3 regions of the Blautia sp. HCP3S3_C12 genome follow, and region 2 is predicted to be linked to each of the others. Evidence: riboswitches for the same ligand, from Rfam matches in the RefSeq annotation. Region 2 holds a riboswitch; each other region holds the start of a gene.
The links. Region 2 has a riboswitch for cyclic di-GMP ahead of ACTNDS_RS06405 (sensor domain-containing diguanylate cyclase). Riboswitches for the same ligand answer to the same signal wherever they lie in the genome.
Positions count from the first base shown of each region.

Region 1: linked by a shared signal. The riboswitch ahead of ACTNDS_RS15075 (extracellular solute-binding protein) and the one ahead of ACTNDS_RS06405 (sensor domain-containing diguanylate cyclase) in region 2 are both predicted to bind cyclic di-GMP.
Region 3: linked by a shared signal. The riboswitch ahead of ACTNDS_RS02355 (DNA repair protein) and the one ahead of ACTNDS_RS06405 (sensor domain-containing diguanylate cyclase) in region 2 are both predicted to bind cyclic di-GMP.

Region 1 is NZ_JBQHWC010000025.1:2,061-10,432, forward strand. It holds gene ACTNDS_RS15055 (AAA family ATPase) at 1-393, shown strand, start outside; gene ACTNDS_RS15060 (acyl-CoA thioesterase) at 578-976, opposite strand; gene ACTNDS_RS15065 (Lrp/AsnC family transcriptional regulator) at 1,091-1,549, opposite strand; gene ACTNDS_RS15070 (MATE family efflux transporter) at 1,762-3,105, shown strand; cyclic di-GMP riboswitch class I at 3,365-3,458, shown strand; gene ACTNDS_RS15075 (extracellular solute-binding protein) at 3,720-5,570, shown strand; gene ACTNDS_RS15080 (response regulator) at 5,576-8,372, shown strand, end outside.
Region 2 is NZ_JBQHWC010000005.1:3,987-12,358, reverse strand. It holds gene sdaAB (L-serine ammonia-lyase, iron-sulfur-dependent subunit beta) at 1-533, opposite strand, end outside; gene mgtE (magnesium transporter) at 1,144-2,538, shown strand; cyclic di-GMP riboswitch class I at 2,784-2,868, shown strand; gene ACTNDS_RS06405 (sensor domain-containing diguanylate cyclase) at 2,872-5,010, shown strand; gene ACTNDS_RS06400 (LysR family transcriptional regulator) at 5,046-5,954, shown strand; gene nikB (nickel ABC transporter permease) at 6,110-7,054, shown strand; gene nikC (nickel transporter permease) at 7,051-7,917, shown strand; gene ACTNDS_RS06385 (ABC transporter substrate-binding protein) at 7,951-8,372, shown strand, end outside.
Region 3 is NZ_JBQHWC010000002.1:32,241-40,612, reverse strand. It holds gene ACTNDS_RS02365 (SpaA isopeptide-forming pilin-related protein) at 1-579, opposite strand, end outside; gene lepB (signal peptidase I) at 646-1,248, opposite strand; gene ACTNDS_RS02355 (DNA repair protein) at 1,235-1,519, opposite strand; cyclic di-GMP riboswitch class I at 1,621-1,737, opposite strand; gene ACTNDS_RS02350 (ABC transporter ATP-binding protein) at 2,025-3,908, opposite strand; gene ACTNDS_RS02345 (ABC transporter ATP-binding protein) at 3,901-5,634, opposite strand; gene ACTNDS_RS02340 (MarR family winged helix-turn-helix transcriptional regulator) at 5,659-6,156, opposite strand; gene thrH (bifunctional phosphoserine phosphatase/homoserine phosphotransferase ThrH) at 6,471-7,073, shown strand; gene ACTNDS_RS02330 (NUDIX hydrolase) at 7,168-7,674, opposite strand; gene ACTNDS_RS02325 (glucose-6-phosphate isomerase) at 8,117-8,372, shown strand, end outside.

The sequences.
Region 1 (8,372 bases), on a different contig from region 2:
CACTATCTCAACTGGACTCTGAGTAATTCGATCAGTGTCTTCGACACAAAGGCGCAGGAGACAGAAAAAGAAAATTCCTATCACACTCTTTTGGTTGGCTTGTTAACAGGAAATTCTGACTGGGTGGTCCGGTCAAATGTAGAAGCCGGAGAAGGCTTTGCAGATATCCTTGTTGAGCCGGAAGATCCAGATGCCGGTATCGTAATTGAGCTTAAATATTCAAAAGAAGCAGCTGGATTGGAAAAAGCATGTGAAAAAGCGATCAAACAGATCAAAGACAGAAGATACTACGAATATTTGAGAAATGACGGTCGTTCAGATATTGCTCTTTACGGCATTGCATTCTATAAAAAGAGATGTAAAGTTATTGTTGAAAAAATGAATGATATTTAACATAATATATAGCAAAAATTCTTCTTCCTTTATAGGTAGAAAAATCAAAAGCCAATATGCAGAAAACAGCTGCCGGAGCTTCGGGTAATAGAAAAAGAGCATGCTGTGGCATGTCATCATATAGTGAAATAATAAGACAAAGCCGGACGAATGATCGTCCGGCTTTGTCTCGAAAAAGTGGCTATTAAACTAATGAGGCTAACGTAGAATAAAATTCTGGAAATTCTTTTTTCAGGCGGACGGGATAGCCGTCTGTATTCAGGAAACAGTGACAGGAGGAAGCCTCACATACCGTCACGCCTTCTACATTTTTCATTACATATCCTAGCTTCAGCTTTATACCGTTAAACGCAAGTGCTGTTACTTCAATACTGATTTCATCAGAAAAGGTAGTAGTTTTTTTGTAAGAGCACTCGACCGATATTACCGGTGAAATTATTCCGTCCTTTTCCAGCTTATCATAGGAAAATCCGGATTTTTCCAAAAAGTCAATTCTGGCCTCTTCCATCCATCGTATATAATTGGAATGATGGGTAATTCCCATTTTGTCTGTTTCGTAGTATTGAACCTTATGTGTGTACATTATTAAAATCCTCCTGATACAAAAGTCCCCACCCACTGCTTATTGCTTTTCGCAATTGAAGCAGGGGACTTACTTGATTTGGTTAAAAAGCGACGGAAAAGAGAATAAAGACTTCTATAGCCGTAATCCCTTAATATCTTTAATGCGTGATAAGATTGTGTTGCAGCTGCAGCTGATAATTCCGGGCAATGTATCAATGACATTATGCAGAAAGTATTCCATTTCATCACCTGATGAAGCAACTGCATGTACATGAAGCTTGTCTCTTCCTGTGACACGGTAAATCTGAGTGACTGTATCATTTTTGTACAATATATCTGTTACCTGCGACAAGTACTCCGGTTTTGTTTCAATTTCAAAGTAGCATGATACAGCCCCACTGATTTTTTGCGGATTAATAATTGTTGTATATTCTTCGATTACGCCTCTTTTCTCCAAAGCCTGGATACGGACTTTTACTGCCACTCTGGAAATACCGGTTTCTTCACCAATAGCAGAGTAGGAGATACGTGCATTTTCTATAAGCAGCCGGATAATTTTCTGATCCATTTCATCTAAACCGTCCAGATACATAAGTTCCCTCCTGTAAAATAATATAAAATAATGTCCGTCTGGTAGCAGATTTTCTTAAATATCATATCATTTATATTACTAAAAGTAAACAGCTGCTTGACTTATTTACTGTAACTGCATATAATTGTTTCGTAACGAAATCTAAAACTTACATTTTGGAAATACGATCGTGATTTCGGATAAAAAGCAGGAATTTATGGAGGAAAAGGAGAATGTCAAAAGATGAATATTTAATCACAGATGCCCCTCTTAAAGCACTGACTGTTTTTGCAATGCCTATGATTCTGGGCAGCTTCTTTCAACAAGTATATAATATGGCTGATTCCATTATTGTTGGTCAGTTTGTGGGGTCCTCGGCACTTGCGGCAGTTGGAGCCTGTGCTGCTTTGACCAATGTATTCATCTGTGTAGCATTGGGTGCAGGTGTAGGAGCAGGTGTACTTGTGAGCCGCTATTTTGGAGCCCAGAATTATAGCAAAATGAAAACAATTGTGTCAACATCGTTGATCAGTTTTCTGATTCTGAGTATACTTCTGGGGGTTTTTGGCTTTGGCTTTTCTCATTTTATGATGAGTTTATTACAAACACCTGCTGACATACTGGATGAAGCAGTACTGTATCTGCGTGTTTATTTTGTTGGATTTCCCTTTCTGTTTATGTACAATATCCTTTCAACGATGTTCAACTCCATCGGCGAATCTAAGATCCCGCTGGGTCTTTTGATATTTTCTTCTGTTTTGAATATTGTTATGGATCTTTGGATGGTGGCAGGTTTAGGGCTGGGTGTGTTCGGTGCCGCACTTGCAACTCTCATTGCGCAGGGGATTTCCGCAGTGTTTTCCCTTTTGATTTTCTTTAACCGGATGCGTCGATATAAAAGCCGATTTCACTGGTTTGACAGGCAGGAGTTACATTCCATGCTTCGTATTGCAGTACCATCGGTTCTTCAGCAATCCACAGTGTCAATTGGTATGATGATCGTACAGGCAGTTGTAAATCCCTTCGGTACACAGGCGCTGGCAGGTTATGCGGCAACCATGAGAGTAGAGAATGTTTTTTCACTGATATTTGTATCCATTGGTAATGCGGTTTCGCCCTATGTATCCCAGAATCTTGGGGCAAAGAAAATAGAACGTATCAAAAAAGGATATCGCGCTGCACTGGTGTTGGATCTGTGTTTCGCAGTCCTTGCTTTCATAGTCATTGAAACACTGCACACTCCAATTTCTTCCTTATTCCTGGGAAAAGATGGAACTGCTCTGGCATATCAGGTATCCGGGGATTATATGAAATGGCTGGGTTATTTCTTTATTTTTATGGGTATTAAGATGGCAACAGATGGAGTCCTTCGTGGACTTGGAATCATGCGGCCATTTCTTATTGCCAATATGGTAAACCTTTCAATCCGTCTATCAGTGGCTTTGATCTTTGCACCGCGTTATGGAATTGCATTTGTCTGGCTTGCTGTACCGGCCGGCTGGCTTGCGAATTTTCTGATCTCCTATGGTGCACTTAGAAAATCATGGCCGGTTGATGAAGGAGTTTCATTCCGGTAAATTTCTCTTAAGTTTTGATGGGAAGCTGGATTTGTATGTTAAGAGGTATATTTTCGTTACTGTTCACTGGCAATATCCCGCGAGGTGTTTTTTGTGAGCGAAGGTCACAGAAAACCCGAGACATACTGCGCGAATTTATGCGATTAGCATAAATTCTGTGCATCGCGAAGCGTGTTGCTGTGAACAGAGTGAACAGTAACATATTTTCTTATAGACATGATATAGTATGAGTGCTATAATAAAAAAAGATTTTTTATGGCATATTTATTAGCAAGCCGGTTGAAAAGCCGGGACGCAAAGCCAGAAGGAGCTAAAGTCAGACTGAAATCTGGCCATGCCAGCCGGTTGCATCATGCCTCAGTAATAATAAAAGGTAAAATGTTAAATGGGCATTATGGAAAAAGTTCCTGTAAAAATTTTTTACATGGAATTTTTTTTTGCTTCAAGCGGATATTTGAAATCTCCGCAGGGGACTTACCTGATTCGGTTAAATTTGAGGGACAATAGAAAAGAACAGCAGGAATGGATGAACATATTGCCAAGCCTGTTGATAGGAAATTATTAGTAAAAGTGATCAATGAGTTAGTAAAACGCAATCAGAGGGAGAAGTGATAATGAAAAAGAAAAAATGGAACAAGTTAGTTTCTGTACTTTTGGTGATGGTGACAGTCATGTCACTTCTGTCTGGCTGCGGCAGGAAAAGTACGGAAAAAGAAGACGCGGAAACTATCACAGTGTATCTATGGACCACAAATCTGTATGAAAAATACGCATCATACATCCAGGAACAGCTTCCGGATATCAACATTGAATTTGTAGTAGGCAATAATGATCTGGATTTCTATCGTTTTCTGAACGAAAACGGTGGATTGCCGGATATTATAACTTGCTGCCGGTTTTCCCTCCATGATGCAAGCCCCCTGAAGGACAGTCTGATGGATCTTTCCACAACCAATGCTGCAGGTGCTGTCTATGATACCTACCTTAACAATTTCAAAAATCAGGATGGCAGTGTAAACTGGCTTCCTGTGTGTGCAGATGCCCATGGCTTTGTAGTGAACAAAGATCTTTTTGAAAAGTATGATATTCCTCTTCCAACGGATTATGAAAGCTTCGTTTCTGCCTGCCAGGCATTTGATGAGGTGGGTATCCGTGGGTTTACTGCAGACTATTACTATGATTATACCTGTATGGAAACACTGCAGGGTCTGTCTGCATCAGAGCTGTCTTCTGTGGATGGACGTAAGTGGCGTACTATCTACAGTGACCCGGACAATACAAAGAGAGAAGGTCTGGACAGTACCGTCTGGCCGGAGGCTTTTGAACGTATGGAGCAGTTTATTCAGGATACAGGGCTGAGCCGGGATGATCTGGATATGAATTATGATGATGTGGTTGAGATGTACCAAAGTGGCAAGCTTGCCATGTATTTCGGCAGTTCTTTCGGTGTAAAAATGTTCCAGGATCAGGGCATTAACACAACATTCCTGCCATTCTTTCAGCAGAACGGCGAAAAGTGGCTGATGACTACACCATATTTCCAGATAGCTTTAAACCGTGACCTGACAAAGGATGAAACACGCCGGCAGAAAGCAATGAAGGTACTGAACACAATGCTTTCAGAGGATGCGCAGAACCGGATTATTTATGATGGGCAGGATCTGTTAAGCTACAGCCAGGATGTGGATTTCCAGCTTACGGAATATCTGAAGGATGTGAAACCTGTGATTGAAGAAAACCATATGTATATCCGTATTGCGTCAAATGACTTTTTCTCCGTTTCCAGAGATGTGGTGTCCAAGATGATCTCAGGAGAATATAATGCAGAGCAGGCTTATCAGTCATTTAATTCCCAGCTTCTTGAAGAAAAATCCACTTCTGAGGATATTGTGCTGGATTCAAAGAAAACTTATTCCAATCGTTTCCATACCAGCGGAGGCAATGAAGCCTATTCTGTTATGGCAAACACTTTGCGCGGTATTTATGGGACGGATGTGCTGATTGCAACAGGAAACAGCTTTACGGGAAATGTACTGAAGGCCGGTTATACAGAAAAAATGGCGGGCAACATGATCATGCCAAACGAGCTTTCCGCTTACAGCAGCGAAATAAGTGGGGCAGAACTGAAGAAAATGGTCAGAAACTTCGTAGAAGGCTACCAGGGAGGCTTTATCCCCTTTAACCGCGGCTCTCTGCCTGTGTTCAGTGGTATTTCTGTAGAAATCAAGGAAACGGATAATGGTTATACATTGAGTAAAGTTTCAAAGAATGGAAAACAGATTCAGGACAAGGATACTTTTACTGTGACCTGTCTTGCAGCACCACAATATATGGAAGCTTATCCGGCAGAGGAAAATATTGTATTTGATGGAGGGGATACCTCTGTGGAAGATACCTGGACAACATATGTTTCAGATGGTAATGCCATTCTTGCAGAGCCTGAAGACTACATTACTCTGAGGTGAGAAGAATGGATGTTAAGAATCATAATACAAACAGAAAGAAACGGGTTGCGAGAAAACGATGGAATACGGCAATTTTTATTGCCCTATTCGTTGGAATCCTTTTGACTGTTTTCCGATATTTGGGGTTTGTATCGAAGACTGTTTATGAGGAAAGTGTTTCTCACCTGACAGAAATTTTTCATCTGTCTGATAATATGCTAAGTGAGCTGACAAATAAGAATCTGACTTATCTCCATATATGGGGGGAATATCTGCAGAACACTTCCGATGAAAGTGAAATTCGTGAGTATATAGAGAAAGCACAGGAAGATGCAGGCTTTTTAGATTTTTATTTCCTGTCAGCGGACGGGAACTATAAGATGGCAACAGGTGAAACCGGGTATCTGGGATTGCAGGAAAATATTGAAGATGAGATCCGGCAGGGAAATGATGTGATAACCAATGCAACAGTTCCCGGAAAATCCCAGCTCCTTGTTTTTGCTACTCCCAGGCCTCATGGAAGTTATCAGGGCTTTGAATATGATGCTATTGCCATTGCCTATGAAAACTCTGATATCGTAAATGTGCTGAATATTTCTGCTTTCAATGGAAATGCCCAGAGTTATGTGGTTCATCCGGATGGCCGTGTTGTTGTGGATCATTCTTCTGAGGCATGGGGAGAGGTGTATAATTTCTTTGGGATTCTGAGAGAACATTCTACTCTGTCTGAAAAAGAGATCCTTAAGCTTTCAGAAGAGTTTAAGGAAGGACATACAGATGCAATGCTGATAAATCTGGATGGAGAGGATTACTATCTGGTCTATGAGAAATCCAAACCTCAGGACTGGATCTTTCTGGGACTTGTCCAGGCTGATATCGTCAATGCCAGTATGAATGCTCTGCAGCGCAGTACTATAATGCTTGTGAGTGCCGTAGCATTGTGTATTGCCGGTCTTTTTATTGGATTTATTCTCCAAAAAAACAGGGTAAACCTGAAGAGAAAGGATACGGAGATCCTGTATAAGGACGAACTGTTTCAAAAGCTTTCAATGAATGTGGATGACGTTTTCCTGTTGCTGGATGCTAAAACGTATAAAGTAGATTACGTCAGTCCCAATGTGGAAAAACTGCTGGGTATTACAGTAGAACAGATCCGTAAAGATATTTGTGTCCTTGGGAAACTGCATTCCGGGGATGTTGAAAATCCGGAGAAGAATTATCTGGAAGAAATCCAGGTTCATGAGCAGCAGGAATGGGATTTTGAATATGTTCATCAGAAAACAGGAGAACACCGCTGGTTTCATAACGTTGCAATGGGCAGCGAGGTAAACGGGAAAAAGAAATATATCCTGGTTCTGTCAGATCGTACCTCTGACAGAAAAATGAATCAGGCCCTTTCTGAGGCGGTCCGCGCTGCGGAGACTGCAAACAAGGCAAAGAGCACCTTTCTTTCCAATATGTCTCACGATATCCGTACACCAATGAATGCGATCATTGGTTTTACCACACTGGCTGTAAGCAACATTGATGATAAAGAAAGGGTTCGGGATTATCTGGGTAAGATTCTTTCCTCCAGTAATCATCTGCTCTCACTGATCAATGATATCCTGGATATGAGCCGTATTGAGAGTGGAAAGATTCATCTGGAAGAAACGGAAGTCAGTCTGTCAGAGGTTCTTCATGATCTGAAAACCATTATCAGCGGACAGATCCATGCGAAACAGCTGGAGCTTTACATGGATGTCATGGATGTTACCAATGAGGATGTTTATTGTGACAAGACCAGGCTGAATCAGGTGCTGCTGAATCTTTTGTCCAATGCGATCAAGTTTACTCCTGCAGGCGGAACCGTTTCTGTCCGGCTGAGAGAGTATCCGGGTACACAGAGAGGCTGTGAACTGTACGAAATCCGGGTAAAGGATAACGGAATCGGCATGAGTCAGAAATTTGTACAGAAGATCTTTTCTCCTTTTGAGAGAGAGCGGACTTCCACTGTAAGCAGGACTCAGGGTACAGGGCTGGGCATGGCTATTACCAAGAACATCGTGGATATGATGGGTGGAATCATTGAAGTTCAGACAGAACAGGGAAAAGGTACTGAATTTATTATCCGCCTGCCATTGCGGATCCAGCCTGAGAATCAACGTATAGAGAAAATCGCAGAGCTGGAAGGCCTGAAGGCATTGGTAGTAGACGATGATTTCAATACCTGTGACAGTGTGACTAAGATGCTTGTAAAGGTTGGAATGCGTTCGGAATGGACACTTTCCGGTAAGGAGGCTGTTCTCCGCGCACGACAGTCTATGGAAATGGGTGATGCATTCCATGCTTATATCATTGACTGGCGTCTGCCGGATATGAACGGCATTGAAGTTACCCGTCAGATCCGTAGTCTTGGTGACGATACGCCGATCATTATCCTGACTGCTTATGACTGGTCAGATATTGAAGTGGAAGCCAGGGCAGCAGGGGTAACTGCGTTCTGTGCCAAACCTATGTTTATGTCAGATATCAGAGAGACTCTGATGGCTGCTATCGGCCAGAAGCAGGCTGAGGCAGAGGATAATATTCTTCCGGCAGCAAGTTCAGATTTCAGAGGCAGGCGCATACTGCTTGTGGAAGATAATGAACTGAACAGTGAAATTGCAGTAGCGCTCCTTAGTGAATATGGTTTTCGGGTTGATACAGCGGAAGATGGAGCAGAGGCTGTGGAGAAAGTTAAGAATTCAACACCAGGTGATTATGATCTGGTGCTTATGGATGTGCAGATGCCTGTAATGAATGGATATGAGGCTACTGAGCAGATCCGTTCACTGGATGATC
Region 2 (8,372 bases):
AATGCAATGTTGATCCTGCGGTCACTGAGACATTTTGTGATATAAGCCGCAACCCCCGGGGTATCCTGATGAATCACGATCACAGCACTGTATTCGCCTGTAAAATCTACCTGTACATGGTTGATCTCCACGATGCGGACCTTGCCGCCGCCCAGAGATTCTCCACGGACAGTCATTTTCTGGCCCTTTTCATTTTCCATACAGATATCTACAGTATTTGGATGGATATCTGTTTCTGTTTCATTTGGAGTAAAAGAAAATTCCAGACCATTTTCGTGTGCAAGCTCATAAGAATACCGGATGCGCATATCATCTGTGGAAAAACCCATGATGCCCCCAAGCAGAGCACGGTCTGTGCCGTGTCCGTGGTAGGTTCTGGCAAAGGAACCGTACAAAATAAAATCAGCTCTTTTTAAGGGACCTTCAAGCATCTTTTGGGCAAGATAGGAAATACGTGCCGCACCTGCGGTATGTGAGCTGGAAGGGCCGATCATGTTCGGCCCCATTACATCAAAAGCACTGATAAATGACATAAAAAATATTCTCCTGTAAATATGTGAAATATAGTGTTGATAAAGTGATTTTATTGTAACATTTGTCTGCAAAAGAAGCAAACCTGTCATTACGTTAATATTAACAAAATTTAATGTAAAAAATAGTAAAACAGGGTTGCTTTTTCAGTGTGGGGCGGTTACAATAACAGTGCATTTCAGTTTTGAACAAATTGATAATTTGAAAATTTAACCGAATAAACTGCGGAGCAGTTATTCGGTTATGAGCAAGTAGCGAAGCGGATTGCGAATATCCGCTTGACAGAAAAGGCAGGTGGAACAGAATGGATAATTGCGATTCTCATGGGCGAAGTAGTAGCACAGGATCTGAAATAAAAAGAGTATATGAGTATAGCAGCCCTTCTGTTCTGCTGTAGTCATATATTACCACGTCTTTTTATATCTTATCCTGTATTATGAAATCTCCCGAATCATGCAATTACATATTTGACAGAGGACAAGAGTAAGTGATGACAGAACTTACTCATTTGTTGTGCTGGAAAATGTATAGAGAAGGTAGCAGTAAACATAACAAGTGTAACAGACTGCTTTCTTTTTGTGTACTTTTATGTAAATAACGGAGGAAAAAGTAATGGAAAAAAGAGTACAGGATTATTCAAAAGAAATTCTGAAGATTATCCGCAGCAACACATCTCCGGCTGTTATGGTAGCCAGACTGCAGGATTATCATGAGAATGACCTGGCTGATGTATTACCGGTTCTGACTGTACAGGAGCGATACAAACTGTACCGTATTCTGGACACAGATATGCTTTCTGATATTTTTGAATATACAGATGAGGAGAATGCAGCAGAGTATCTGAATGAAATGGATGTGAAAAAAGCAGCAGCCATTTTATCCAGAATGGAGACAGATGCTCTTGCAGATGTATTAAATAAAGTTGAAAAAACAAAGAAAAAAATACTGATCGATCTGCTTGAACCTGAGGTTCGACGTGATGTGGAGATGATCGCATCCTTTGATGAGGATGAGATCGGAAGCCGCATGACAACAAATTATATTGTGATCACAGATAAACTGACAGTTAAGCAGGCAATGAGCAGTCTGATCGAGCAGGCTGCAAAAAATGACAATATTTCTACTATTTTTGTAGTGACAGAGCAGCAGAAATTTTATGGGGCGATCAACCTGAAAGAACTGATCATTGCAAGACGGGATGATCTGCTTGAGAATCTGGTGGTGACTTCTTATCCGTATGTATACGCGGAGGAAAGCATTGATGACTGTATTGAAGAACTGAAGGATTATTCTGAGGATTCAATTCCGGTTCTTGACAATGATAATCAGCTTCTGGGGGTTATCACATCTGCCAGTATCATTGACCTGGTTGATGATGAGATGGGTGATGACTATGCGAAGCTGGCCGGTCTGACTGCAGAAGAGGATCTGAAAGAGCCGCTGAAAGAGAGTATGAAGAAACGTATGCCATGGCTGATCATTCTTCTGGGACTTGGTATGGTTGTTTCCTCTGTGGTAGGAATTTTTGAAAAAGTAGTAACTGCACTTCCGATTATTATGTGCTTCCAGTCACTGATCCTGGATATGGCAGGTAACGTCGGTACACAGTCACTGGCTGTAACAATTCGTGTTCTCATGGATGAATCACTGACAGGAAAGCAGAAATTGGAACTGGTATGGAAGGAAATGAGGATAGGCTTGTGTAACGGCAGTCTTCTTGGATTCCTGTCCTTTATACTGATAGGATTGTATATCTATCTGTTTAAGGGGAAAACACTTCTGTTTTCCTATGCAGTATCAGGATGTATTGGCGCAGCACTGCTGCTGGCAATGCTGATCTCCAGTGCAGTTGGTACATGTATTCCGCTGTTTTTTAAGAAGATAAAGATTGACCCTGCAGTTGCATCCGGTCCGCTGATCACTACGATCAATGACCTTGTGGCAGTTGTGACATATTATGGTTTGAGTTGGGTACTTTTATTAGAAGTATTGCATCTGGCAGGATGATAAATTGAATAGTAATAACAAGACGGATCCGGCATCTTTATTTGTAAGATGTCGGATTTGTTTTCTTATGAAATAATAATGTAAAATAGAAAAAAGGCGGTTGATATTATTATAAGAATATGTGATAATAATCTATTGCAATTCCCCAAAATATTAATTTGCTTTAGAAGGCAAAAAGTAATAAAAAATTAAAAAGGATAGTATATTGAGTTCATGAAGATATAAAACAGAGATACTGTTTCAGGATTCAGTATAGGCAAAGCAGTCGAAAGGCTGTGGCGCAAAGCTGCACATTATTCTTTTTTTGTATGTTGGAGAGAGGTTGAGAATATTATGTCAGAGCATGAAAGTATGCTTGGGAAAATGAATAACATCGAAATATATATGGCAAATAAAGATGCGGATATGGATACAGATATCAATGCTTCTGCTCAGGAAGCTTTTAAATATGTACTGACTCAGAATGACCCTGTAGGGACAGTTGCCGGTTATTATGATGAAAAACTTAGTATCTGGACGATAAGCAATTTTTTTCTGCAGATTTTAGGATATGAACTTAATGAATTTATGGAAGTATCCGGTGGCTATTTGAGCAATGTGATCTGCAATGATCAGGAGTGTTTCCTTTCTGCTGAAGAATTCAGGAATCTGCATGGATTCTATACAATGTATCTTATGGACAGCAAAGGCTCCCCCATATTAGTCAGGATCGTAAAAACAGATGCTGAGGATAATGAAGGACGGCCGGTATGGGTGTTATCTGCCAGGTCTGACCGTTCAACTCAGAATCTGGAACTGATCAATGAAATGGTGGAGAATGGTTTATGGAGTATAGATTATGATCAGGAAGAAACAATATCAAAGGTGACATTGAGTGACACGTTCTGCCATATGCTGGGATTTAAAGATAATAGTGAAATACCGAACACTGCAGAAGCTGTATTGGGCAGAATACATCCGGATGACCGTTCTGAAATCATTGAATTTATGGAAAGAGTTCCTGGCGATTTTCAGCATGAAAAATATGAGGGAGAATACAGAATTTTAATGCGGGATGGAAACTATCAGTGGTTTAATACAAATTGCAGGGCTGTCCGGCGTATGAATGGTTCTCTCAGTCAGTTGGTGGGGGTTATTGTTAACATTGATAAACGTAAGAAAGCATCAGAACAGGAAGCAAGAGAAGAAGCTTTTCATCGTGCTTTTACTGATTTGAATATGTGTGAATATTATGTCGATCTTCAGGAAAATACTTTTGAATCCATGAAAGTAGAGAATCCACTTCTGGAAATTTTCAGAAACAGTCAGACATGGGATGAGCTGATACAGAGGTTTCTTGATAATTATGTCTGTCCGGAGAGTAAAGTGGCAGTCGCACAAATTTATAACAGGGAATATATTATAAAGGAACTGGGCAAGATTAAAGGAGAATTAAGCCAGGAATGTAAGGTGATGATTAACGGAGAACAGCGTATTGCCAGAAATGTAGTGATGGCAGGGGATACAGATGAGAATGGAAATCCCAAACATGCCATGATCTTTTTACGTGATGTGACAGATTCGAAGAATGCGGAAAAAGAGCGCAGAAAGATGCTGAGGCAGAATATTGCCATGGATCAGCTTCTCCAGGGTGTTACCAGAATTGTGGAGCGCTTTGCTGTCTGTGATCTGGACAGTGGACGGTATGACTATTATGAAATGAACAATGACGCAGTTTATCAGCCTACAGGAGATTATCTGAAATTTATTCATTATATGTCTCAAAAATATGTGGTTATTACGGAATCAATCAATGCACAGATGGAATATCTGCTTTCGCCGGAACATCTAAGAAAGGTTATTTTGTCGGAAGAGGATTTGTACACGTTTGAATATTGTAATTTTGATAAGTCTTCTTACAAAGTAATGTCAGTGATTCCTGTGGAATGGAAAGGAAGCGTACTGTCGAAAGTTATGCTGATCGTTCAGGATATTGGTCAGAAGCATGAACTTGAGAAGCTGGCAAATACAGATGGACTGACCGGACTTTACAATGAGCGTTATCTTTCCACAAAATTAAAACAAAATGGTAAATTCCATAAAAAATTCGCAATGTTTTATCTGGATCTGGACAGGTTTAAACCGGTTAATGATACGTATGGACATGATATGGGAGACAAATTACTGAAGGCGGTTTCCCAGAGACTGCGTAAATGTATACGAAATACAGATTATGCTTTCCGGATCGGGGGAGATGAGTTTTCACTGATCATTGAGGAGGGCAATATAAATGATGAATTCTGTGAAATGATGGTCAGAAGAATAAAGAATGCAATTGATGCGCCCTTTGTGATAGAAGGACATATACTGCATGTGGATACAAGCTGTGGCTATGCTATTTATCCGGAGCACAGCCCTGAGGTTGGCGATATCCGTATTATGGCAGATCACAGAATGTACAGAGATAAAATTCAAAACAGAAAAAAGATTTAATGGCGGATAAAAACAGAAAGAGAGACAAAATCTTTATGGATTTAAAACAATTACAGTATTTCGTAGTATGTGCACAGACTGGTTCATTCAGTGATGCTGCGAAAAATCTGTATTCTACACAGCCCAGTGTCAGCAAGGTGATCAAGGGACTGGAAGATACTCTGGGAATGCAGCTTTTTGAACGGTTGCCAAGAGGAATCAGACTGACAGTGCAGGGACACAAGATTTATGAATATGCGTCGAAAATTATAAATGAAGTAAATGTTCTGGAAAATATGGCTTCCAGCGGAATGACAAAATGGATCCGGATATCTTTAAATCCCAGCTCCTGGTTTGCAAATCAGTTTGTAGACTTTTATAATGAAACCTATGAAAAAAAGTACCATTTCCAGGTAACAACAGCAGGCGTAAAAAGTGTAATGGAAAGGGTACGGGATTATATGGATGACATTGGTTTTGTATATATCCTCAGTCAGCAGAAGGAAAATTTCCTGTATGAACTGTCAAAAAACAAAATGTATTTCGAACCTATCTATGAAACAGATGTAATGCTGTATCCGGGAGGGCTGACAGAGCTTTACAATTCCGGCAAAGAGAGGGCAGAACTGGAAGACCTGGAAGGAATCCGTTTTATACAGAATTATCAGGATGAATTTTTTGACATCGGTGCTGTAAAAGAAGATGCATTCCAATGGAAGGACATTGACATTTCCGTGCTGACCAACAGTGATTATATTATGGAAAAAATGCTGAAGAACAGTAAGGTGGCAAATATAAGCGGAAGTTACCTGTCAGAAAACAAAGAAGGAACTACACCGGGAATTCCTTTGGATCTTGGAGACAGTAAAGTGATTTTTGGCTTTATACTCCACAAAGGAGAAGAGATGGACGAGAGTGTGGCTGAACTTGTGGGATTTTTAAAGAATAGATTGCCAAAGCATTAAATGATCATAGGTATTCCAAAAACAAAGATAGATATTCAAATTAAGAATAGCTTATAACCCCCAGGGTGGGTTGTGGGCTATTTTTGCTTTTGTTAAACTGAATGGTGGCTAATTAGGAGTATAATTTTGAAAAATTATAAAATGGAGATATTCAAATGAAAAAATACGCATTCAGACGACTGCTTCAGCTGATTCCCATTTTGTTTGCGATTACTTTTCTCTCTTATGGCATGATGCGGATTGCGGGAAGTGATGTAGTAACACAAAAAATGGAAAATACAGGACAGATCCTGTCAGAAGATAAGTTAAATGCAGCCAGAGAACAGCTGGGACTGGACAAACCATTTCTGACCCAGTATTTTGTGTGGCTTGGGAAACTGCTTCATGGAGATATGGGAAACAGCTATGTATCCAGTCTTCCGGTTTTTGATACGTTCATATCGAAGCTTCCGGCAACGCTGCTTCTTACAGTGACATCTATTTTGCTGACCATCATCATATCAATCCCTCTGGGGATTCTGTCAGCAGTAAAACAGAATACGATAACGGATTATCTGATCCGTTTATGCAGCTTTATAGGAAACAGTCTTCCTAATTTTTTTGTATCATTGCTGTTGATGTATTTTCTTGCAATCAGGCTGAGGATTTTTCCGGTTATATCCAAAGATGTAAGTTTAAAGAGTGTGGCAATGCCGGCGATCACTCTGGCAATTGCCATGTCAGCCAAGTATCTGCGACAGGTCCGTGCAACTGTGCTGGACGAATTAAGCAAAGACTATGTGGCAGGAGCGAAAGCAAGAGGAGTAAAGTTTTCTGTCACTCTTTGGAAAAGTATTATGAAGGCTTCGCTGGTAACCATCATTACCTTGCTGATGCTGTCAGTGGGAAATCTGCTGGGAGGAACTGCAATCGTAGAATCCATCTTTCTGTGGGATGGAGTTGGGAAGATGGCAGTAGATGCCATCTCCATGCGTGATTATCCTATTATTCAGGCATATGTTATGTGGATGGCGATCATCTATGTTGTAGTAAATCTGCTTACAGATCTGTCATACCGGTTCCTGGATCCGAGAATCCGTCTGGGAGGTGTGAAACAATGAGTGAAAAGCAGAATAAAAATGTGACAGTGCGTGTACAGAAGATTAAGAAAAACCATATAAAACAAAAGCTGATCTTTTTTCTTATTCTGGCAATAGGGCTTGTAATACTTGCAATTTTTTCAGAGCATCTCTGTCCATATGACCCTTATGCACAGGATCTGGCAAGTGCACTTCAGCCTCCCAGTCTTCAGCATCCTATGGGAACAGATACATATGGGAGAGATATGCTGTCCAGAGTGATAAGTGGTGCAAGAGCCAGTATTTTCTCTACCTTTATTCTGGTTGCTGTGATTTTTGTGCTGGGAACAGCTGTGGGTGTATGCTGCGGATATTTTGGCGGAGCTGCAGATGCTGTTATGATGAGGATTTCAGATGTATGTCTTGCTTTCCCTGGGCTTGTATTTGCCATGGCGATTGCGGCTATTCTTGGGGGAGGCATTCAGAATGCTGTTATAGCACTGGCAGTAGTAAGCTGGCCGAAATATTCACGTATTGCCAGAGGGCAGACTCTGGCATTAAAAGAGGAACCCTATATTCATGCTGCCATACTGGCAGGTGACAGCTCAGGTCAGATTATGCTCAGGCATATTCTTCCCAATATGCTGGGGCCTGTTCTGGTAACAGCCATGCTTGATATCGGTACTATGATGATGGAGCTTGCAGGTCTGTCATTTCTTGGACTGGGAGCACAGATTCCCATGGCTGAGTGGGGAAGTATGATGAGCAGCGGACGAAGTATGATCCAGACATATCCATGGGTAGTATTATCACCTGGAATTGCAATTTTTATATCTGTGGCAATTTTCAATCTATTAGGTGATACAGTCCGTGACTATCTGGATCCGAAGAACAGTCGTTTATGATAAGTAATATTGAAAACACAAGGAGAAAAGAAAATGAGAGCAAAGAAATTTCTGGCAATGGCAATTGCCCTGGGGCTGGCTGTAGGAATGACTGTTATGCCAACACTGGCTGCAGATAAAAAGACATTTGTATTTGGCGATACCACCTTTAATGCGGAAAATGAAGAGGCAGATATTAATCCACAAAATACATATGCAGGATGGGCGTGTATCCGTTATGGAGTAGGGGAAACGCTTTTCCGTTATTCCGATGCAATGGAAATAGAGCCATGGATCGCAAAAGAGTATGAAAATATTGACGAGCTGACCTGGAAGATCACACTGAATGACGGAGTTGTGTTCTCCAATGGACGTGCCTGTGACGGAGAGGCAGTAAAGGAAAGCCTGGAGGCTCTGGTTGCCAATCATGAGCGTGCAGCAGGAGATCTCTGCATTGATACCATCGAGGCAGATGG
Region 3 (8,372 bases), on a different contig from region 2:
GTGTTCTTCTTTGCCGCAGACAAGTTCTTTCTTATAGCAGTCGTCTGTGTGCTTATGTCCATCGCTCTCTTCCTGTCCGCAGATGAGTTCTCTCTTTGTCTCGTAGCACTCTTCTGTGTGGTGATGGGCACCCTCTCCTTCTTCTTTGCCACAGGTGAGTTTTCTCTCGGTTGTGTAGCATCCGTCGATTTCATTATGTACGTGGTCGGGATCTGTATTTGTGCAGGTCAGGACCTGTTCTTCTGTGTAGCAGTCATCTGTGTGCTGATGTCCGTCGGATTCAGGCGTTGTACAGACAAGAACCTGTTCTTCCCGGTAACATTCATCCGTATGATGATGTGCACCTTCTCCTTCTTCTTTGCCGCAGATCAGCTTCTTCTCATAGCAATCCTCTGTATGTGTATGTTCTTCTTTTCCACAGTGAGGTGTTCCTTCTGCCGTAAGTGCCGGAAGAATCAGTGCATATACAGTACAGAAAACTACCATGCAGGCAAAGATGCTGACTATGCCTTTCCAGCGTTTATGTCTGTTATTCTTATGTTTCAGGTTTGCTGTCTGCTGAGACAGAGACTCTTTCATATTCCTCTTCCTCCCTCTTTATTATTCTGTACAGTTTTGTACTTATCAGAAAATACGGTGTCATTTCTATGAAACCGTGCCAAATGTTTCCAACGGCCATATGCTGAATACGATCTTGCCGACGATCTGTTCCTCTGCCACAGGACCTACGGCTGTATTTCGGCTGTCCACAGATGTGGAACGGTGGTCACCCATTACGAAATAACGTCCGTCCGGTACCTGATAGGGGAGCTTGATGTTGCAGTCTCCCAAAGCTTTCTCTCCTTCTCTCAGGTATGGCTCATCCAGAAGCTTATCGTCTACGTAGACGTTTCCGTCTTCGTCAATATTGACCCAGCTTCCCGGTCCTGCGATAAGACGCTTCACCAGGATCTTGTTGTTATAATAGAAGGCAATTACATCGCCCTGTCTGAATTCCGAACCTTTCAGTGAAACTACGATCTGACCTTCCCGCAGTGTGGGGGTCATGGAGCTTCCGTAGATCTGAAGCACCGGCAGGAGCAGTACAGCGATCAGAACTGCCGCAGCCGCCACTGTGATCAGTGTGTAAATGGTGTTTCTGAGTACCTGGAAATACCGTTTCTGATATTTCTTACGGTTTACTTCCTTTTCCAGCAGTTCCACCGAAGGCATAGAAGTGATCTCTCTTCTCTTCTTATTCTGCTTCATTCTCTGTCTCTCCGTTCTGTGAAATCTCCGACCGGATTCGGATATTCTCCAGATACTGGTCTGCTGCCTGCTGTGCAGCTTCGAATACTTTATTCAATTTCAGTGACGCCTCTGCGATGGAACCTGCTTCCTGTTCCATGATCCTGCGGTCGCTGAGCTGGTTCTTAACTGTCTCCAGTTCTTTCTGAAGTCTCTCTACTTCTCTGCTCTGTTCCAGAAGCATTTCCAGTAAATCCATACGGCTTAAACGCCGTAATTCCTTTTCCGTCATTGCTGTATAGTCCTTCCTGTCATTTCCCATGTAACAAAAGCATTACAAAATTTTAATTTTTTTGAAATAAAAAAAAGTTGCAATTATCCCCCTTAAGAAATAATTGCAACCGAACTACCTTTTTCACTGAGTATGCCATCCTTCAGGCTTACTCTTTACGTTCCTTAAGGCTCCTAGCTTTGCGCCCCTGACTCTCATCAGGTTTGCCCTCATATTTCCTATATTTTACCATATACTGTTTTACTCGTCCAGATTTTTTGTCTTGTCTATTTGAACAATTTTTTTCTTCACTTTGACGAAATTTTTCGTTAAATATATTACATTTCGTCTTTATTGTGAAAGATGAACAGCAGAAGTATGCATAGCCTGTCCGTGGATATCTGTCCCTCTGTATATCCTATGCAGCACGCACAAAAAAAAGACCGCAATTATTCATATTCTGAAATAATTGCGGTCAAAACTTTCCTTAAAAAGTCCCTGATCCTCAAAATATTTTGCCGGTGTTTTATGAGAGCTCCAGCTTACCGGTATATAACTGATAATAAGTTCCCTTTAACTTAATCAGGTCTTCGTGGTCGCCTCGCTCTATGATCTTGCCGTGATCCAGTACGATGATTGCATCGCTGTTGCGGATGGTGGAGAGTCGATGGGCGATTACGAATACGGTACGGCCTTTCATCAGGTTATCCATACCTTTCTGTACGATGCTTTCTGTACGGGTATCGATACTGGAGGTTGCTTCATCCAGGATCAGTACCGGTGGGTTGGCTACTGCTGCTCTTGCAATGGACAGAAGCTGTCTCTGTCCCTGGGACAGTTCTTCGCCGTCTCCGCTTAACATGGTGTCGTAGCCCTTTGGAAGCATTTTGATGAACTGGTCTGCGTGAGCCAGTCTTGCTGCCTCATATACTTCCTCATCTGTGGCATCCAGTTTTCCGTAGCGGATATTTTCCCGGATGGTTCCTGTGAACAGGTGGGTATCCTGAAGTACGATTCCCAGTGAATGTCTCAGGTCATCCTTCTTGATCTTGGTGATATTGATTCCGTCATAGCGGATCTTACCTTCCTGGATATCGTAAAAACGGTTGATCAGGTTGGTGATGGTAGTTTTTCCTGCACCTGTGGAGCCTACGAAGGCAAGCTTCTGGCCAGGCTTTGCAAAGAGGCTGATATCCTGAAGGATTACTTTATCCGGGTTATAGCCGAAGGTTACATCCTCGAAGCGGACATCTCCTGTAAGTTCTGTATAGGTTACGGAGCCATCAGCAGAATGAGGATGCTTCCATGCCCACATGCCGGTTCTTTCTTTGCATTCTGTAATATTTCCCTGGGCATCTTTTTTCGCATTAACAAGCTCTACATAACCTTCATCTTCTTCCGGCTTCTCATCGATCAGGTTGAAGATTCGTTCAGCACCTGCAAGGGCCATAACAATGGCATTGAACTGCTGTGCCACCTGCATGAAGGGCTGGGTAAAGCTCTTTGTGAACTGCAGATAGGAAGCCATGACACCCAGAGTGATGCCGCCTACTCCTGCTACAGAGAGAAATCCTCCCAGAACTGCTGTGAGTACGAACTGCAGGTTACCGATATTTCCGATGACAGGACCCATCATGTTGGCGTATTTGTTGGCGTTGGCGGAGCTTTCAAAGAGAGCTTCGTTCAGACGGTCAAATTCCTGTTCGGATTTTGCTTCATGGTTGAAAACCTTAACAACCCTCTGACCGTTCATGCGCTCTTCCACAAATCCGGTCACATCTGCCAGAGATACCTGCTGACGGATGAAATATTTACCACTGTTTGCCCCGATCTTACCGGTCACTGCCATCATAATGAAGATAACAGCCACAGCCAGGATGGTCAGCAGTGGACTAAGCACCAGCATGGAGATAAAGGTTACGATAATGGTGAACAGTGCCATCAGTCCCTGAGGGATTGCCTGGCTGATCATCTGTCTCAGTGTGTCTGTATCATTGGTGTAGAGACTCATGATGGAGCCGTTGGTATTCTGGTCGAAGTAACGGATAGGCAGAGTCTGCATATGCTCAAACATATCGTCACGGATGCGCTTCAGCACGCCCTGTCCGATAAATACCATCATTCTGCTGTAAATAAAGGTTGCGATCACCCCTACTGCGAAAATGCAGCCCAGAACTGCCATTGCCTTGTACAGCTCTGCATAATTGGGGGCTGTCTGTCCGATCAGCGGGATAATATAATCATCCAGCAGATATTTCAGGGACAGGGATACGGAAATGCTGGCTACTGCGCTGAGAAAGATACAGATAAATACCAGTATCAGCCGCAGCTTATAGGTTTCGGTTATATATTTCAGAAGTCTTTTGGCAGTTTTGATGGTGTTCTGGTCTACTTTTTTCTTCTTATTCATCTTCTCCGCCTCCTTTGACCTGTGATTCATATACTTCTCTGTAAATCTCATTGGTTTTCAGTAATTCTTCGGAGGTTCCTACTCCTGCGATCTTACCGTCATCCAGTACAATGATCTGATCTGCGTCTTCAATAGAAGAAACTCTCTGCGCAATGATCAGCTTGGTGGTATCCGGGATTTCCTCGCGGAAAGCCTTACGGATCAGGGCATCTGTCCTGGTATCTACCGCACTGGTGGAATCATCCAGAATCAGGATCTTTGGCTTCTTCAGCAGGGCTCTGGCAATACACAGACGCTGCTTCTGTCCACCGGATACGTTGTTTCCGCCCTGGACGATCATAGTGTTGTAGCCATCCGGAAATTCATTGATGAATCCGTCTGCCTGTGCCAGGCGGCAGACTCTCTGAACCTCCTCGTCACTGGCGTGCTCATCACCCCAGCGGATGTTTTCATAAATGCTGCCTGAGAAAAGCACGTTCTTCTGGAGAACCATGGATACCTGGTCACGAAGCGCTTCCAGATTATACTCGCGCACATCAACGCCTCCTACCTTTACACTTCCCCCTGTAACATCATAGAGTCTGGGGATCATCTGCACCAGTGTAGACTTGGCGCTTCCGGTACCGCCGATGATTCCTACGGTCTGGCCGGATTTAATATGAAGATTAATATCCTTCAGAGAAAGGTTGCCACCTTCTCCTCCGTAGCTGAAGTCCACATGGTCGAAGTCTATGGAGCCGTCTGCCACATTTTTCACTGCATCAGCCTGATCCTGCATTTCCGGAACCTCATCCAGTACTCCTACGATTCGGTCTGTGGATGCCTCAGCGATCATGATCATAACAAATACGAATGTTACCATCATCAGGGAACCGATGATCTGCAGTGCATAGACGATCACACTGGTAAGCTCTCCTACCTCCATGGTACCACCTACGATGGATCTGCCGCCGATAGCTACCAGAATCAGCACTACTGTATACATGGTAAACTGCATAACCGGGGCATTCCATGCCACGATCTTCTCTGCTTTGGTGAAAAGATCATAGACATATCTGGAAATCCCATGGAATTTTTCAATCTCATAGTCCTCACGTACGAAAGCCTTTACCACACGGGAGGCGTTTACGTTCTCCTGTACGGAATTGTTCAGCACATCATACTCATCAAATACCTTAATGAAATGTGGGTGGGCTGCTTTTGCAATAAAAATCAAAGTTCCACCCAGAAATGGTATGGCAATGAGGAACAGGATTGATGCCGGTTTGCTGATGGTCAGTGTCATGATCCAGGACAGAATGATCATAAACGGTGCCCTGGCCAGCAGACGGATACTCATCATATATGCCTGCTGCACATTGGTAATGTCTGTAGTCATTCGTGTAACCAGTCCTGAGGTGGAAAAATGGTCGATATTTTTGAAGGAAAAATCCTGTACCTTGTAGAAAATATCATGTCTCAGGTTTTTGGCATAGCCTGCTGCTGCGTAAGCTGCCATATTTCCGGCCTGTACGCCGAAAAACAGTGCAAGCATTGCCATCACAACCAGAATGATTCCTCTCTGTATGATGTAGCTCAGATTGCCCTGGACGATACCGATGTCAATGATCTTGGCCATCTCCAGGGGGATCAGAACTTCCATCAGAACCTCCAGGATTACCAGAAGCGGTGCCAGAATGGACTGCTTTTTGTACTCCCGGACGGAACGTAAAAGTTTTTTGTTCATCTTTGTTGATGTCCTCCTTGTATTTTATTTTTTGTAATTGCTGTCTTTTTTATTGCACATTTTCTTTCTGTTTGCACACATCTGCCACAGAACCTGTTTGCACAGCTCCACATCCTCTTTCGGGATGCCCCGAATCATTGCTGCTTCGTCCTCTTCAATGCTGTGAAGGATAGGCTGGCGCAGGGATTCTGCCTTTTCTGTGGGAAGGATCCGTTTCAGGCGGGCATCCTGCTTCGCACATTCTCTGTAAATGTATCCGTTTTTCTCCATTAGCTGCAGGATTCCTGTTACTGTAGGTTTCCTGATCTGAAATTCCTCTTCAATATCTTTCTGGTAAAGATCTCTGTGTATGGTTTCCAGAAGGATAAATTTCAGCACATGCTTCTGCATGGATGTCAGATCTTTATTCTCTATCATTTCCGCCGGATTGTGACGTCTCATGGAATGGGATAAAATACGGATCAGACGGCCTACGTGCATATTGTTCAGTTTCTGCCTGGTTTCCTGGTCTATGATGTTCACCTCCCGGATTTTGCCACATGGTTAGGATGCAATCTGTTAGTTTCCTAACTATTATAGGGAGTTGTTTTTTTATTGTCAATACATATTTTTTAACCGAATCAGGTAAGTCCCCTGCGGAGGTTGCGAATATCCGCCTGACTCCATTCTCAGTAATATTCGCCGGATATACAGAACCTTCGGCTTACGCCGGATATATCTGTACATAAATAACAGTAACTTGCAAGGCTCTTCAGAATATGTTAAGATATTTTCGTCAAATAAAGCGGTAAAGAATATTTACAAATAAAGATGTTTTCACAAAGGAGGATTCTATCATGTATATCACTTGTCTTGATGTAGAGGGCGTTATGGTGCCTGAGATCTGGATCGCATTTGCAGAGGCCAGCGGCATCCCGGAGCTGAAGAAAACTACCCGCGATGAGCCGGATTATGATAAGCTGATGAACTGGAGACTTGGGATTCTGAAGGAGCATGGTCTTGGACTGAAAGAAATTCAGGAGGTTATCGCAAAGATCGATCCCCTTCCGGGTGCAAAGAAATTTCTGGATGAGCTTCGTTCTTTCTCTCAGGTAATCCTGATCAGCGATACTTTCACACAGTTCGCAGCGCCCCTCATGGAGAAGCTTGGAAGACCCACTCTGTTCTGCAATACACTTGAAGTTGCAGACAACGGTGAGATCACAGGCTTTAAGATGAGAGTGGAACAGTCCAAGTTAACTACTGTAAAGGCTCTGCAGTCTATTGGATTCGATACCATTGCAAGCGGCGATTCCTACAATGACCTGGGTATGATCCAGGCAAGCAAGGCCGGCTTCCTGTTCCGCAGCACAGACAAGATCAAAGCAGATTATCCGGAGATTCCGGCATACGAGGAATATGATGAGCTGCTGGCAGCAATCAGAAATGCTATGAAATAGTCTTATAAAAAAACCACCATACAGGTCAAACTGTTCCTGTATGATGGTTTTTTATTTTGCGATTCCATTACTGTTATTATTCTGTTATGCCATATTATGACAGGTAAAAAGCCTTCTTTATACTATCATAATGAAGGAATTTTCCCTCTGCTGCAAAGGCTTTGATCTCATCAACAGTGGCAAACATATATCCGTCCGTCTCTTCTGTCTGCAGATGCAGGTCATTCTCGTCAATGTCCATAATGAAACGATACACATCCACAAAGTAGTTATCTCCTTCACCCGGATTCTCTCGCTTATAGGTAAACAGATATCCGCCTTCTGCATTCCGGGCATCCAGTCCTGTTTCCTCTTTTACTTCACGAAGAACTGCTTCATAAGATTCTTCACCAGCCTGGGCTGCACCTCCGGATACTTCCCACCAGCCAGGTGCCCATGCCTTGGTCATCACACGCTTGGTGATCAGAAATGTGCCATCCGGTCTGCCGATAACTCCAAGTACAGTTAAATGATACTCTCCATCCTTCAGGCACCAGTCATTTCTTTTCATTGTGCGTCCTGTTGGTTTCTTATTTTCATCATAAATATCCCAGAATTCCATTTTTGATTATCTCCCTGTAAAATTGCTGTCTGACTGTAGCTTTAGTTACTGTTCACACACCACTATTCCTCGAGGTGTTTTGGCATGAATATGCCAAAATCCCGAGACATACAAGCCAAAATTCCATTGCCGCAGGCAATCTGGAATGAATTTTGGCTGTGTTACTGTGAACGGAGTGAACAGTAACTAGCTTTATACATAATATCATCTTGCCGTTCTTATTGCAAATAGTTACTGTCCTGTTTATGATATTCTTATCAGAAAAACAGGTTTTTCTCCACAAAATAAGTCTCTATACGTTGAAATCTTCCCCATTTTTAAGTATAATTGCACTAAAGCGGTTATTCTGTTACATCTTTCTGACCCGGACTTCAACAGCATTAAGTCCGCTTCCGGATAAATGTACCTGAAATCGCATCTATTCTAAAGGAGGAATATTATTATGGCAACATGGAAAAATCTCGACACCCTTGCTTCTTACAGCAAACTTGCCGAACTGAAAGGTCATGTAGATATCGCAGATGCCATGGCAGGCGAGAAAGGTGCTGAACGTGTAAAGAAATACAGCACACCAATGGCAGCCGGTTTAGCTTACAACTATGCTGCAAAGCAGATTGATGAGACTGTTCTTGATGCACTTGCAAAGCTGGCAGACGAAGCTGAACTTATTGAGAAATTCCAGGAGTTATACAACGGTG